DNA from 3 places in the Pantoea sp. SM3640 genome. Region 2 is predicted to be linked to each of the others. Evidence: predicted binding sites of a transcription regulator. Region 2 holds the regulator's gene; each other region holds the start of a gene.

What was found. The regulator ArgR, encoded in region 2, controls arginine synthesis, uptake and breakdown. The targets are predictions, from matches to a motif close to ANTGAATAAAAATACANT.
Region 1: a site for ArgR is predicted at 1,342-1,359, ahead of argF (ornithine carbamoyltransferase). Genes of this name have one in related genera too.
Region 3: a site for ArgR is predicted at 1,571-1,588, ahead of argC (N-acetyl-gamma-glutamyl-phosphate reductase). Genes of this name have one in related genera too.

What each region holds. Positions count from the first base shown of each region.
Region 1 is NZ_CP064872.1:3,352,696-3,357,702, reverse strand. It holds gene argF (ornithine carbamoyltransferase) at 312-1,319, opposite strand; gene rraB (ribonuclease E inhibitor RraB) at 1,480-1,902, shown strand; gene IV493_RS15615 (tRNA-(ms[2]io[6]A)-hydroxylase) at 1,957-2,718, shown strand; gene IV493_RS15610 (GNAT family N-acetyltransferase) at 2,754-3,254, opposite strand; gene IV493_RS15605 (hypothetical protein) at 3,351-4,571, shown strand; gene IV493_RS15600 (valine--tRNA ligase) at 4,821-5,007, opposite strand, start outside.
Region 2 is NZ_CP064872.1:321,125-326,131, reverse strand. It holds gene mscM (miniconductance mechanosensitive channel MscM) at 1-392, shown strand, start outside; gene mdh (malate dehydrogenase) at 442-1,380, opposite strand; gene argR (transcriptional regulator ArgR) at 1,821-2,291, shown strand; gene yhcN (peroxide/acid stress response protein YhcN) at 2,766-3,029, shown strand; gene IV493_RS01600 (YdgH/BhsA/McbA-like domain containing protein) at 3,113-3,379, shown strand; gene yhcN (peroxide/acid stress response protein YhcN) at 3,473-3,736, shown strand; gene IV493_RS01590 (hypothetical protein) at 3,802-4,071, opposite strand; gene IV493_RS01585 (NAD-dependent succinate-semialdehyde dehydrogenase) at 4,127-5,007, opposite strand, start outside.
Region 3 is NZ_CP064872.1:1,370-6,376, reverse strand. It holds gene argB (acetylglutamate kinase) at 1-448, opposite strand, end outside; gene argC (N-acetyl-gamma-glutamyl-phosphate reductase) at 463-1,467, opposite strand; gene argE (acetylornithine deacetylase) at 1,635-2,783, shown strand; gene ppc (phosphoenolpyruvate carboxylase) at 3,136-5,007, shown strand, end outside.

The sequences.
Region 1 (5,007 bases), 970 kb from region 2:
CTCCTCTGCGCGGCCGGATTGCGGACAAAAAAAAGCCCCTGCTTAAGGGGCTTTTTTAAGATCGGGTCGATGACCGAAAGAAACAGCAGCGCCGCCTGCGGTCAGGCGTGATTGAACGTTAAATTGTCCGCTGTGCTGTCGCATATTTCCTCCGGCAAATTGGGCCGCATTATACCCGTTCGCGGTGGGGCGGCAAGAGGAAAACGTTTGCGCCTCGGTAGCAGCTAAGCGCGCATGGGCCGTCAGACGGGTGACGCGCTCTTCACCAGCGGACGTGACTTAGCGTCCTCAGCCCGTCTGAACCCCGCCGGTCAGCGCTGGCCCAGCGTGGCGACCATCACCGCTTTAATGGTGTGCATCCGGTTCTCGGCCTGGTCAAACACAATGCTGTGCGGCGACTCAAATACCTCGTTGCTCACTTCCATACCGTTGGGCAGATCGTACTGCTCTGCCATCTGCTGGCCCAGTGTGGTCTGGTCATCGTGGAAAGCGGGCAGGCAGTGCAGGAATTTCACCAGCGGATTACCGGTCAGATCGAGCATCGCCCGGTTGACCTGATAGTCACGCAGCAGGGCAATACGCTCGGCCCAGACTTCTTTGGCTTCGCCCATCGACACCCAGACGTCGGTGTAGATAAAGTCAGCGCCTTTTACGCCATCAGCAATATCTTCGGTGAGGGTAATTTTGCCACCGGTCTGCTGCGCAGCGTCGCGGCACTGCGCCACCAGTTCGTCCTCTGGCCAGCAGCTCTTCGGTGCCACCAGACGCAGATCCAGACCGACCTGAGCGGCGGCTTCCAGCATGGTGTTACCCATGTTGTTGCGTGCATCGCCCACATAAACCAGTGTCATCTCGCTGAGCTTTTTGCCCGGCAGATGCTCCTGCATGGTCAGCAGGTCAGCCAGCAACTGGGTTGGATGAAACTCGGTGGTCAGACCGTTCCACACCGGCACACCGGCGTGTTCTGCCAGCGTCTCCACCAGCTCCTGACCGTAACCGCGATACTGAATGCCATCGTACATGCGGCCCAGCACCCGCGCGGTGTCGCGCATTGACTCTTTATGGCCGATCTGACTGCCACTCGGGCCGAGATAAGTGACGTTTGCACCCTGATCGTAAGCGGCAACTTCGAAAGAGCATCGGGTACGGGTCGAGTCTTTTTCGAAGATGAGCGCGATGTTTTTGCCTTTCAGATACTGCACTTCGCTGGCGCTTTTTTTCGCCTGTTTCAACTCAGCGGACAGGGAAAGCAGGTGATCAATTTCGGCGGGGGTAAAATCCAGAAGCCTGAGGAAATGGCGCTGATACAGTTGACTCATACAACACTCCGGTAATCATTAAAATGAATTAAAATTCAATTTAACCGTATGAATATTCATTTTCAAGTCTGGAGCTAATAAACTTTTCTTTTTGTGTAGTGGCGCGACAGGCAGTGTGGGAAAATAATTGATTATTGCCGAACTCAGAGAGGACATTGTCATGGCATATGAAGCATTACTGGAAGAGCAGCAGGAAGAGACACGGCAGATTATCGAAGAGCTGCTGGAGGATGGCAGCGATCCTGATGCGCTCTATACCATCGAGCATCATCTCTCATGCAATAATTTTGATTCACTGGAAAAAGCCGCGGTTGACGCATTCAAGCTGGGTTATGAAGTGACCGAGCCGGAAGAGCTGGAGCTGGAAGATGGCACCACCGTGATGTGCGTCGACATCATCAGCGAATCTGCGCTGAAGCCTGAACTGATTGATGTGCAGGTTGAGCAACTGGTGAACCTGATTGGTAAGTACAACGTCGACTACGACGGCTGGGGCACCTATTTCGAAGACCCTGATGCCGAAGATGAAGACGAAGATGACGACGCCATCGAAGATGAAGATGATGATGGTATTCGCCACTAAGTAGCCGGGGCGGAGAGTTCTCCGCCTGTCACTTCTGCCACCCCTTTTGACATCATGAATTACACACCCTTACTTGAACCGATCTATCAGTTTCTGCACTGCCGCACGCCACAGGCCTGGATTGACGAGGCGCGCAAGCCGGAAAACCTGACCCTGCTGTTAACCGACCATCTGGTGTGCGAGCTGAAAGCTGCCCAGACCGCGGTGTGGCTGATCCGCAAATATGTCGCCGACAAACCCAGCGGCGACGCCATTCTGGCGTGGCTGAAGCCCTATGAAGATTTTATTTTCCGCGAAGATGGCGACAGCGACTTTATCAACGCCCATAAGAACCTGACAAAAAGCGTTATTGTGCGCAATGCGCTGCCGTGGGCGGATGAGCTGGTGGAGAAGATGGTGCTGCTGATTAAAGAGGAGCTGCATCACTTCTATCAGGTGTGGGAAATTATGCAGTCGCGCGGGCTGGTCTATCAGAAGATTACCTCCAGCCGCTATGCCAAATCGCTGCTGCGCGAAGTGACCACCCATGAGCCGGAAACGCTGGTGGATAAGCTGATTTGTGGCGCTTACATTGAGGCGCGATCCTGCGAGCGTTTCGCCAGCCTGGCACCGTATCTTGATGATGAACTGGCGAAGTTCTATATTTCGCTGCTGCGCTCCGAAGCGCGGCATTATCAGGACTATTTAATGCTGGCGGCACAGATTGCCGATAAAGATATCGCGCCGCGGGTTCAGGCGATTGGCGTGACAGAAGGGCGGTTAATCAGCGAACCCGACAACGAATTACGTTTTCACAGTGGCGTTCCCGCCTTCTGATCCGGCTGCACGGGCGGGGCGGGCAGCCCCGTCTGTCACAGTAGTTTCAGCATCCGTACTTCGCAGTCGACATGGCCGGTGCAGCCCATCGCGCTGTCGATATGCTCAAAGCCCAGCGACTCATAGAGTTTAATCGCCCGCGTCAGGCTGGCGGTGGTTTCCAGATAGCAGCGACGGAAGCCGTGGCTGCGTGCATATTCTATCGCCCTCAGCGCCAGTTCGCGCGCCAGACCCTGACCGCGCACCTCTGGCAGAAAGTACATCTTTTGCAGTTCGCAGATATCGGGCGCGCTACAGGCCAGAGGTGCAACCCCGCCGCCGCCGACCACTTTGCCCTGATACTCCACAATCCAGTAGGCACTCTGTTCTGCACTGTAGAGCTCAAACAGCTGGTCGAGCTGCGGATCGGAGACGGTGTAGCCCTTGTCAGCCGTCAGGCCGAACTCCGCAGAAACATCACGGATCACCTGAGCAATATGCGGATTATCGGCGGCCGTAATTGGCCGCACCTGGAGGTGCTGAGAGTCAGAAATCATGTTGGGATTGGGTTATGCGAATCGGTTAGACATTTACCAGAAGTAACATTATCGTCATGTAAAAGCAATATTGCTGATATTTTAAGGAGGCAAAGAATGACAGCATTTCATTGGTTATTTAAAAATTATAAGAACTTATCTTTTATTTTTATTGTCATGGGTTTTATCAACGTTTGGGCTTATTTTAAGTGGATTGGACGAGTGGATTTTTTTCCATTAGTAATTGGTAATCTTTCAGCAAGTCTGTCCGTATTGATATCTTCTCTGGTCTTCTTTCTCACTATCTCCATCATGTTCTTTATTCCTTCAGCTCTTTGTTCGTTAATGGGGCTTAAAAGTACAGTTAAAGATAAAAAGAAATTAAGCATTCGGGAAAGACTTAACATTGAATATAACGAAGGATGTACTGCTGTTACTGCTTTGATCACTATTCTCACTGCACTTGCTGTTCTACTTATTAATGAAAATTCCAGTGTTGGGGTTTTTGTTATTCCTGCTTTGATGGGTTTGATAACACATGTGATATGTAATTATTTCATAAATAATCAAAGGCAGGAGTACTTGCGAGTGTTTATTTCTCGTTTGAAAAATATGCACGAACGTAAAAGTCTCGTAAATTGTGAACTAAATAAATGGTTCGCTTGGGAAAGGTTTAAAGCAGATCAGATAACTATAAATATTTTCTACTGTTCTATGTCGCTCTGTATTGCTTTCATTTCTATTTTGCCACTTTTTATTTTAATAGACTTAGAAGTGTATTTTACTGGCGAGAAATTGTTGGTTCAATACTCAATAGTGGTGATTTTATATGTTTTACTTTTTATGCCTGCGCTTATGATACTTTTTAAAAACAAAGCTGGCAGAGTCCAGTCAGTTCACCCTGCATTGGTGCTAGCGCCTTTTATACTTGTTGTTATTTTCGGTGTTTTTCCTGCTTTAATAATTCAAGTAAATCAGCGTGGAATTGAGTTGGTAGGTATGGCTTCCTGGAAAGAAAAATTTTTTTCCTTTAATGTAGAAGATTTCCCTGCATACTATTTCCCTGAAAAAGAATGGGGTCCAACAAAAGAAGTAGGTAAGTTCCGCCTCGTTAAAGGACTCCAGGTTTTTTCGAATAATGAAGTCTGGCTTATTTGTCCTTCAGGTTTAGAGCAATTAAGAACAAAAGCTCTACAAGGAAATGCATTGATATGGAGGGTGGACGAAGATTCTAAACACAAGTTGAGAGACTTAAGTCAGTATTGTTTAATAGCCAGGAATAATCAGGTCAGAACTGATGCTGCTTTAGCAGCTCTATATGGATCAATGTTGCATTGAATAAAAACGTAATTTTGTAATAGACATTAATTCTTCCGTTAATTCGACTGTGGTTTTTCTCCAATCTATACCCGCTATACGTTTTTATATCAATCTCATAGCGCTTATGTCGATATACGCATGTGTATTTAACTGAAGAACGATGCAGAGCAGATACCATCACAGAACTACGAGCTTTGCTAAGCATCAAGTACTGACAATAAAAAACCCCGCGCCAGAGCGCAGGGTTTTTTCAGAGCGAGAAATCAATCAGAGCGCCGCAATGACCGCCTGCTGTTCAATCAGTTTTGCTTTTGATTGTTGCAGGTCTGCCACGCGTTCGCGCTCTTTCGCGACGACCGCTTCCGGCGCACGTGACACAAAGCCTTCGTTTGCCAGCTTGGTCTCAATCTTCTCGATCTCGACATCCAGCTTAACCAGCTCTTTCGCCAGACGC
Region 2 (5,007 bases):
AGTTTATTAACTGGTCGCTGTCCGATTCCGTAACGCGGGTGGTACTCACTATCCCTGCCCCGGCCAAAGTCAGCAGTGAGCAGGTAACCACCATTCTGGTGCAGGCGGCCGAGCGCTGCAGTTATGTGCTTGATACGCCACCGCCGGAAGCGTTCCTTGTCGATCTGCAGCAGGGGATTCAGTTGTTTGAGATCAGGGTACATGCTGCAGAGATGGGGCACCGTATGCCGCTGCGCCATGAACTGCACCAGCTGATTCTGCTCGGATTTGAGCAACACGGTATCGAGATGCCGTTCCCACCGTTCCAGATGCGCATGGAAACGCTGGGTAAGAAGCTGCCTGCCAGCAACGGTGCGCCCGCGGCCCGCGCCTACAAATCTGGCGGCCTGTAATGCAAAACGCCCGGCAAAGCCGGACGTTATTTCAGATCTGAGCCATCAGTTACTGTTTAACGAACTCTTCACCCTGAGCGATATCTTTCTTCAGCGTATTGAGCATGCCTGACAGCGCCTGCTGTTCGTAAGCGCTAAGTGTGCCAATTGGCCTGCGTTCAGCAATGCCATTTTTACCGAGCAGCAGCGGCTGAGAGAAGAAGCGGGCATATTCGCCCTCGCCTTCCACGTAAGCACACTCTACAACATTCGCTTCACCCTTCAACGCGCGTACCAGCGACAAACCAAAACGCGCGGCCGCCTGGCCCATCGACAACGTAGCCGATCCGCCACCTGCTTTAGCTTCCACGACTTCTGTGCCAGCATTCTGAATGCGTTTGGTTAAATCAGCCACTTCCTGATCGCTGAAGCTGACGCCTTTGACCTGTGACAGCAGCGGCAGAATGGTTACGCCAGAGTGGCCGCCAATCACCGGGACTTCCACCTGATCCGGCTGCTTGCCTTTCAGCGCGGCCACAAAGGTGTTAGCACGAATAATGTCCAGCGTGGTCACGCCAAACAGACGATTTTTGTCATAGACGCCGTGCTTTTTCAGCACTTCTGCCGCAATGGCAACAGTGGTATTGACCGGATTGGTAATAACGCCAATCAAGGCTTTAGGGGCCGTTGTGGCAACCTGTTCAATCAGATTACGAACAATGCCTGCGTTCACATTAAACAGGTCAGCGCGATCCATACCAGGTTTACGTGCGACGCCCGCAGAAATCAGTACCACATCGGCACCCTGTAAGGCAGGCGTGGCGTCTTCTCCACTAAAACCTTCAATAGAGACAGCAGTAGGAATATGGCTGAGATCAACGGCGACGCCAGGCGTAACCGGCGCAATGTCATACAGTGAGAGTTCTGAACCTGCGGGAAGCTGGGTTTTGAGCAGAAGTGCGAGCGCCTGGCCTATGCCGCCAGCGGCACCGAGAACGGCAACTTTCATTCTTAACTCCTTATTAAGGTGGGGCAGAGATGGGCCGAAATTCTATCTGTGTCAGACCTTAATCAACTGCTCAGGCGATGATAAATATCCGCTGTTAATTCTACGTGTTTTCACACTTGCTCGCCGGATTCAAAAGTTACTTATCATTGCGCCTGAATGACCGACAACTTTGCCGTCGTCAGACAGAGAACGGCTATGTGCGTTTTCTGTTACTACTTCTGATACTACACCACCAATAATATAACAACTTTGCAACCTTCGCCTTTCGGGGCTGTGACGGGGGTTTTGGTCTGAGCGGATTTATTTGCTATTATCGCCGCCCGCTAGCCGCCCGAACTCTGCTCATCAATCGACCGATTGCATAAAAATGCATTTAAATGCATAATCACCACTCTGCCGCGGGCGGATGCGCGGTTATTCTCTCTATTTATTGGTAACCTATGCGAAACCCATCGAAACAAGACGATCTTATCAAGGCTTTCAAAGCCTTATTAAAAGAAGAAAAATTCAGTTCCCAGGGCGAAATTGTTCAGGCGCTTCAGGATGAGGGCTTTGAAAATATCAATCAGTCCAAAGTCTCGCGGATGCTGACCAAGTTTGGCGCAGTGCGCACCCGTAATGCCAGGATGGAAATGGTCTATTGCCTGCCCGCTGAACTGGGCGTGCCGACCACCACCAGCCCGTTAAAAAACCTGGTACTGGATATCGACTACAACGATGCGCTGGTGGTGATTCATACCAGTCCGGGTGCAGCACAGCTGATTGCACGTATGCTGGATTCGCTGGGCAAAGCACATGGGATTCTTGGCACGATCGCTGGCGATGACACGATCTTTATTACCCGTGCGCGCGACTTTACGGTTAAGCAGCTGCACAGCGCGATCCTCAACCTGTTTGAACAGGAACTCTGATCGCTGACTGACGGCCTGCTATCCCGCCCCGGGTCGTCAGTTTGTTCTTTCTACCCATCGTTTTGCGGCACACTGCCCCGCTGTTTAATACTAATAAGCCAGTTTTAATACACCTGACTCCTGGTCAGATCGCTTACTCTGCTTAACCTTCTGCGCTATTTTACACTGCTTTACATCAGTGATCCGGCACCATTGCCCGGATCCAGATCAAACTCCAGTCCAATACGCCTCATAGTTTCGCACTAAACGTTAAAGTGATCTATCTCACTGTTTTTCTGATTAAAATCACCGTAAAGGCTATTTTTTATGCTGTTTTTATAACGTTAAGTTATTAAAAGTAGGCATAAGGATAAAGAATCACAAAAAAAAATTATTAGCTGGGTATTAATTTCTCTCGTTATTAGTTCTATACTTCTTTTCGTGATGCAAATCACACTAACTAGAAAGATAAAAATAGACGACGAGGAAATATCTATGAACGTAAAAACTACCATCGCTACCCTGAGCATTTTCTCTGCACTCTCATTTGGTGCAGTAGCAGCAGAATCTATCGATGCCGCACAGGCACAGGATCTGCAGGCTATTGGCACCATCAGTGTCAGCGGCGTCGCGGGTTCCCCGATGGATATCAAACAGAAGCTCAGTGACAAAGCGGATCAGCAGGGCGCAAAAGCCTATCGCGTGATCGAGGCTTACAACAACGGCAATTATCACGCTACCGCCGCGCTGTATAACTAAACCCAATAATGCCAGCGGCTCTCTGTCTGACGCGCCTTTTTGCGCTCCGGAGGACCGAAGCAAAATCTTCAGGAGAGTTGACCATGAAAATGAAATTAGCGATTGCTGCTCTTAGTCTGGCGTCCCTGTTCTCAGTGGGTGCCAGCGCCGCCAGCCTGGTATCAAATGAACAGGCGCAGGGTTTGCAGCCCATGAATCAGACCATCAGCATTGGTGGACGTAACGGCGACCAGACGCATATCCGTCAGGTGCTGTCAGAGAAAGCGGATGCACAGGGCGCAAGCCATTATCGCATCATCGAAAACAACCAGGACAACACCTGGCATGTCACCGCTGAGCTTTATAAATAATTAACCGTGATGACGCCTGAAGGCGCATAACAAATATCGACGACCGGCCCTTACGAGTAACCGCAGGTTGTTGAATGTATTGAGGAGATAATCATGAATATCAAAACAACCATCGCTACAGTCAGTCTGCTTTCCGTTATGGCGTTCGGCGCATCAGCCGCACAGCTGGTCACCAGCGAACAGACGCAGAACCTGCAGCCTGTGGGCACCGTAAGCATCAGTGGAACCGGGGGATCCCCAATGGATTACCGCGCTGAGCTTTCACAGAAAGCGGATGAACAGGGTGCCAGCGCCTATAAAGTCATTGAAGCGCGCACCGGTGATAGCTATCACATCACTGCACAGCTTTATAAGTAATTCCTCGTCAGATCTATGACGAACCCTTTGGCCCCGCTCGCCGGGGCCTTTTTTCATCTGATGTATTATCTGACGTTAAAGTGCAGCCGGCCTTCCAGCTCCTCTTCCGCTTCATCAAATAACAGAATCAGCGCGCCATAGCGCCGTCGCTGTCCCCTGCCCAGATTGACAAACTCAATCTCCAGCGGCATCGGTAACAGATCGCCCGTCACGACATCCCACAATCCATCCAGATCGCAGATGCGGCGCTCCTCCAGTGCAAATCGCTCGCTGAACTGGCGAAAGAAATGGGACTGGTCGACTATTTCATTAAAATCAAAACGCTCGATTTTCATGCTGACGGCTCCCATGCTCCGTCTGCGGGCGACCTCTGCCGCCCGTTCATGACCGTTAGCTCAAACCGCCCAGGTGCAGCGCTTTGACCTCCAGATACTCTTCCATACCGAGTACCGAACCTTCGCGGCCCAGACCCGACTCTTTCACACCACCAAACGGCGCCAGCTCGGTGGAAACGGCGCATTCGTTAATGCCAATCATGCCGCTTTCCAGCGCCGCTGAAACGCGAAACACCCGTTGCAGATTCTGGGTATAAAAGTAAGCGGCAAGGCCGAATGGCGTATCATTGGCGCGGCGGATAACATCATCTTCATCATCAAAGCGGAAACAGGCGGCTACCGGACCAAAGGTCTCCTCCTGCGCAAGCTGCATGCCTTCATGCGCCTCGGTAATGACCGTAGGCTGCCAGAAGTTGCCACCCAGCGCATGTCGCTCGCCACCCGCCAGTAATTTGCCGCCTTTGGCTACTGCATCTTTTACGTGCTGCTCAACCTTTTCCACCGCCGACGCTTCAATCAATGGCCCGACAATCACGCCTTCGTCCATGCCGTTGCCCACCTTCAGCTTGTTCACTTCGGCAGCCAGTTGCTGAGTAAACGCATCATAGACAGCGTTATGAATATAGAAGCGGTTAACACTGACGCACACCTGACCCGCATTACGGAATTTGTTGGCAATCGCACCCTGTACCGCGGCATCAATGTCGGCATCGTCGAACACGATGTATGGGGCATTTCCGCCTAATTCCATCGACACTTTTTTCATGGTTTCGGCAGCATTACGCATCAGCAGCTTGCCTACCTGGGTGGAGCCGGTGAACGAGATTTTACGCACCGCTTTGCTGGCCATGATCGCATCGCTGATGGCATGGGTATCACCCGCCACCGCATTCAGCACGCCATCCGGCACGCCCGCCTGCTTCGCCAGCGCCAGCA
Region 3 (5,007 bases), 320 kb from region 2:
TACCAATCGAGCTGACTACTGGCATATAACCGGCCGCCAGCAGGGTGTTCAGCAGCGCCGGATCGCCCGGCGTTGCGTGGCCAACATGGCCGAGTTCTTCATCAAACGGGGCGACATTGACGATGCCTGCATCGCCCAGGCAAAGGCCTACCGCGTTAATGCCCGATTTTTTTGCCCAGGCCAGCAGCGTTTTATTCGCGGTTCCCGCCAGCGCACCCGTGATGATGTCGATCTGATCGGCCGGGGTGACGCGCAGGCCATTTTTCTTCATCACCGGCAGCGCCAGCTTTTTCATCAGTTCATCAACCAGGCAGCCGCCGCCGTGGACGATGATCAGCGGACGCTGATGAGCGCTACGATAGTTAAGCAATGCTTCAAACAAGCGCGACAGCGCTTCTTCGCTGTCTAACAGCACACCGCCCAGCTTAATAATCAATGGATTGGTCATGGTTTAGTTATCCGTTAAATCAGTGACTGCGTTTCAGGGAAGCCGAACCGGATGTTCAGGCACTGTACTGCCTGCGATGCCGCCCCTTTCAGCAGGTTATCTTCGGCTGCTACAACAATCAGATGCTCGTCCTGCACTTCAAAACCAATATCGCAGTAAGGCAGGCCGACAACGGCTTTCAGCGCCGGTACGCCCTTATCGTAGAGGCGTACCAGCGGCTTGTCGTCATAGGCACGATGGAAGACGGCAGCGATATCTTCGCGGCTGACACCCGCTTTCAGACGGCAGGTGATGGTGGCCAGGATACCGCGCGGGAAGCTCCCCAGGTGCGGAGTGAAGATTACTGGCGTACCGAGGTGCGCGACAATTTCCGGGTGGTGACGATGATTGAACAGCCCGTAAGGCTGCAGGCTCACTTCGCATAAGCTGGTGCCGACATTGGCTTTACGTCCGGCACCGCTCACGCCGCTGGTGGCGTTGATAACCGGCCACTGCGCATCGTTTAACAGTCCTGCATCCACCAGAGGTTTCAGAGCCAGCTGAGCAGCGGTCGGGTAGCAACCGGGTACCGCCACCAGCTGCGCCTGCTGAATTTTCTCATGCTGATATTCCGCCAGGCCGTAAACGGCTTTATCGAGCCAGTCGCCATGCTGATGCGTGAAACCGTAGAAACGGGTGTAAAAATCAGCGTCGTTCACGCGGAACGCACCCGACAGGTCGAATACCACACAGCCAGCCTTGAGAAATTCCGGGGCCAGATCGTGGCTGACTTCGTGGGCCGTCGCCAGGAACACGACCTCCACTTTGTCTGCCCACTCCGCCGCGCTGCTCAGCGGCTGCAGCGGTAAATCCACCACGCCTTTCAGCTGCGGATGGAGCTCGGACAGGCGCTTGCCGGCATCAGGGCTTTGCGCCGAAACCGCCAAAGCGGTTATGTTGATATGTGGATGGCGATTCAGGAAGGTGGCAAGCTCAACACCAGCGTAACCACTGGCACCAACGATCAGCGTATTCAACATCAGGCTGTAACCCTTTTTACAGTCGCACGTTCCGGGTCGCGGCCTTGCCCCGTTACCCACCCTGTCATCTGCAGTGATTTAAGGTTCCCTTGCAGAGGACGTTAATGTATTTTTATTCACTATTACTGCATGAATATGGATACATCCTAACCCAAGGACCGCCAACAGTGAAGACAAAATTACCGCCTTTTATTGAACTGTACAGCCAGTTAATCGCCACACCGTCGATCAGTGCAACCGATGCCGCGCTGGATCAGAGTAATGAAACTTTAATCAATTTGCTGGCCGGCTGGTTCCGCGACCTTGGCTTCAGCGTTGAAGTGCAGCCGGTGCCCGGCACCCGCAATAAATTTAACATGCTGGCGCGAACCGGCAGTGGAGCGGGCGGCCTGCTGTTAGCGGGTCATACGGATACCGTTCCCTTTGACGATGGCCGCTGGACGCGCGATCCCTTTACCCTGACCGAGCACGACAACAAGCTCTATGGTCTGGGCACGGCAGACATGAAAGGCTTTTTCGCCTTTATTCTCGATACGCTGCGCGATGTGGATGTCAGTACGCTGAGTAAGCCGCTCTATATCCTCGCCACGGCCGATGAAGAAACCACCATGGCGGGTGCCAAATATTTCTCGGAATCAACGCAACTGCGTCCCGACTGCGCCATCATCGGTGAACCGACCTCGCTGAAACCGGTGCGTGCACATAAAGGCCATCTGTCGAATGTGATTCGTATTGAAGGGAAATCGGGCCATTCCAGCGATCCGGCGCGTGGCGTCAACGCCATTGAACTCATGCATGAGTCGATCACCCACCTGATGCAACTGCGCAACACGCTGCAGGAACGTTATCACCATGACGGCTTTGCCATCCCCTATCCCACCATGAATTTCGGTCATATTCATGGCGGCGACGCTGCTAACCGTATCTGCGCCTGTTGTGAACTGCATATGGATATCCGACCGCTGCCGGGCCTGTCGCTGAGCGAGCTGGATGGGTTACTGAACGAGGCGCTGGCACCAGTGAGCGCCCGCTGGCCGGGCCGTGTCACGGTGGCCGAACTGCATCCGCCGATTCCAGGCTATGAGTGTCCGGCTAATCATGAGCTGGTGAGCGTGGTAGAGAAATTGCTGGGTACGCCAACGGAGATAGTGAACTACTGCACCGAAGCGCCGTTTATTCAGCAGCTCTGCCCGACGCTGGTCCTGGGTCCGGGTTCGATTAATCAGGCACACCAGCCAGATGAATTTATCGATACGGCATTTATTAAGCCGACGCGGGCACTTATCAGTCAGGTTGTGCAGCATTTTTGTCACTGATTGACAGTAAATGGGGCATTTCACTGTATTAACAGCAAAATGCCCCCTCATTCTGCGGGATTTAACAATAAGAATAACTTATCCCGCTTCCTTCCCGATAAATTCTGTGAATTTCCGTTAGTTAGCGCCATCTTCAGCGCACTTTAACGCATTTGACGAACGCAACATTACGTGGCTAGATAAAAGACGATGTTATGCCCACCGGGTGATTATCCAGAACGTTTCAGAATGCGGACAGGCGGCAACGGAGGCGGTTCCCTGTAGATTATCGGGAACACGATGTTGCTGATTTTTTGCTGCCTGAAAGGTCGGGTGTAGAAGTTTTTAAAGACGATAAGGGTGTCAGGGTCCAATGAACGAACAATATTCCGCAATGCGAAGTAATGTCAGTATGCTCGGCAAACTGCTCGGGGATACGATTAAGGATGCACTGGGAGAGAACATCCTCGACCAGGTGGAAACCATCCGTAAGCTCTCCAAGTCATCCCGTGCAGGCAATGATACGCATCGTAAAGAGCTGCTCAATACGCTGCAGAACCTCTCCAACGAGGAGCTTCTGCCGGTTGCACGCGCATTCAGCCAGTTTCTGAACCTCACCAACGTAGCGGAGCAGTATCAGACCATCTCGCAGAGCGGCGAAGGTGAAAACCATCCTGAACTGCTGAAAAAGACCTTTGATACCCTGAAGCAGCAGAAAGATATCAGCGAAACCGACATTCTGGCGGCCATTGAGTCGCTGTCGCTGGAGCTGGTGCTGACTGCGCACCCGACCGAAATCACCCGTCGTACGCTGATTCACAAGCTGGTTGAAGTGAACAGCTGTCTGAAACAGCTCGACCACAGCGACGTCTCCGACTACGAGCGTAACCAGATTATGCGCCGTCTGCGTCAGCTGGTGGCACAGGCGTGGCACACCGATGAGATCCGCAAATATCGTCCGACCCCCGTCGACGAAGCCAAATGGGGCTTCGCCGTTGTGGAAAACAGCCTGTGGGAAGGCGTTCCCGCCTTCCTGCGTGAGCTGAATGAGCAGGTCGAAGAGGCATTTGGCATTAAGCTGCCGGTCGATTTCGTGCCGGTTCAGTTCACCTCATGGATGGGTGGCGACCGCGACGGTAACCCGAACGTCACAGCCTCCATTACCCGCCATGTGATGCAGCTAAGCCGCTGGAAAGCCACAGACCTGTTCCTGCGTGATATCGGCGTATTGATTTCCGAGCTGTCGATGTCCGAGTGCAGCGAAGAGATCCGCGAGCTCAGCGGCGATCCGGAAGCGCTGGAACCTTACCGCGTGATCCTGAAACGCCTGCGCAGCCAGTTAATGTCTACCCAGTCATTCCTGGAACGCCGCCTGAAAGGTGAGCGCCTGCCGCGTCCGGCCGATTTGCTGGTCTCCAACGATCAGCTGTGGGACCCGTTGTATGCCATCTATCAGTCACTGCAACAGTGCGGCATGGGCATTATTGCCAACGGTCAGTTGCTCGATACGCTGCGCCGCGTGAAATGCTTCGGCGTGCCGCTGGTGCGTATCGATCTGCGTCAGGAAAGTACCCGCCATACAGAGGCGATTGCTGAAGTCACCCGTTACCTGGGCCTAGGCGATTATGAAAGCTGGTCCGAAGCAGACAAACAGGCCTTCCTGATCCGTGAACTGAACTCCAAACGCCCATTGCTGCCACGCAGCTGGGAACCCAGCGATGAGACGCGTGAAGTGCTGGAGACCTGTCGCGTTGCGGCTGAAGCGCCACAAGGCTCTATCGCCGCTTATGTTATTTCGATGGCGAAAACCCCTTCCGACGTGCTGGCCGTGCATCTGCTGCTGAAAGAAGCGGGTATCGGCTATGCGATGCCGGTTGCACCGCTGTTTGAAACACTGGATGACCTGAACAACGCAAATGACGTGATGAGCCAGTTACTGAGCATCGACTGGTATCGCGGCTTTATTCAGGGCAAACAGATGGTGATGATTGGCTATTCTGACTCGGCGAAAGATGCCGGTGTGATGGCCGCCAGCTGGGCGCAGTATCAGGCACAGGATGCGCTGATTAAAACCTGCGAAAAAGCCGGGATTTCCCTGACGCTGTTCCACGGACGCGGCGGCAGCATTGGCCGTGGCGGCGCGCCCGCGCATGCCGCACTCCTGTCACAACCGCCAGGCAGCCTGCGCGGCGGTCTGCGTGTGACCGAACAGGGTGAGATGATCCGCTTTAAATATGGCTTACCG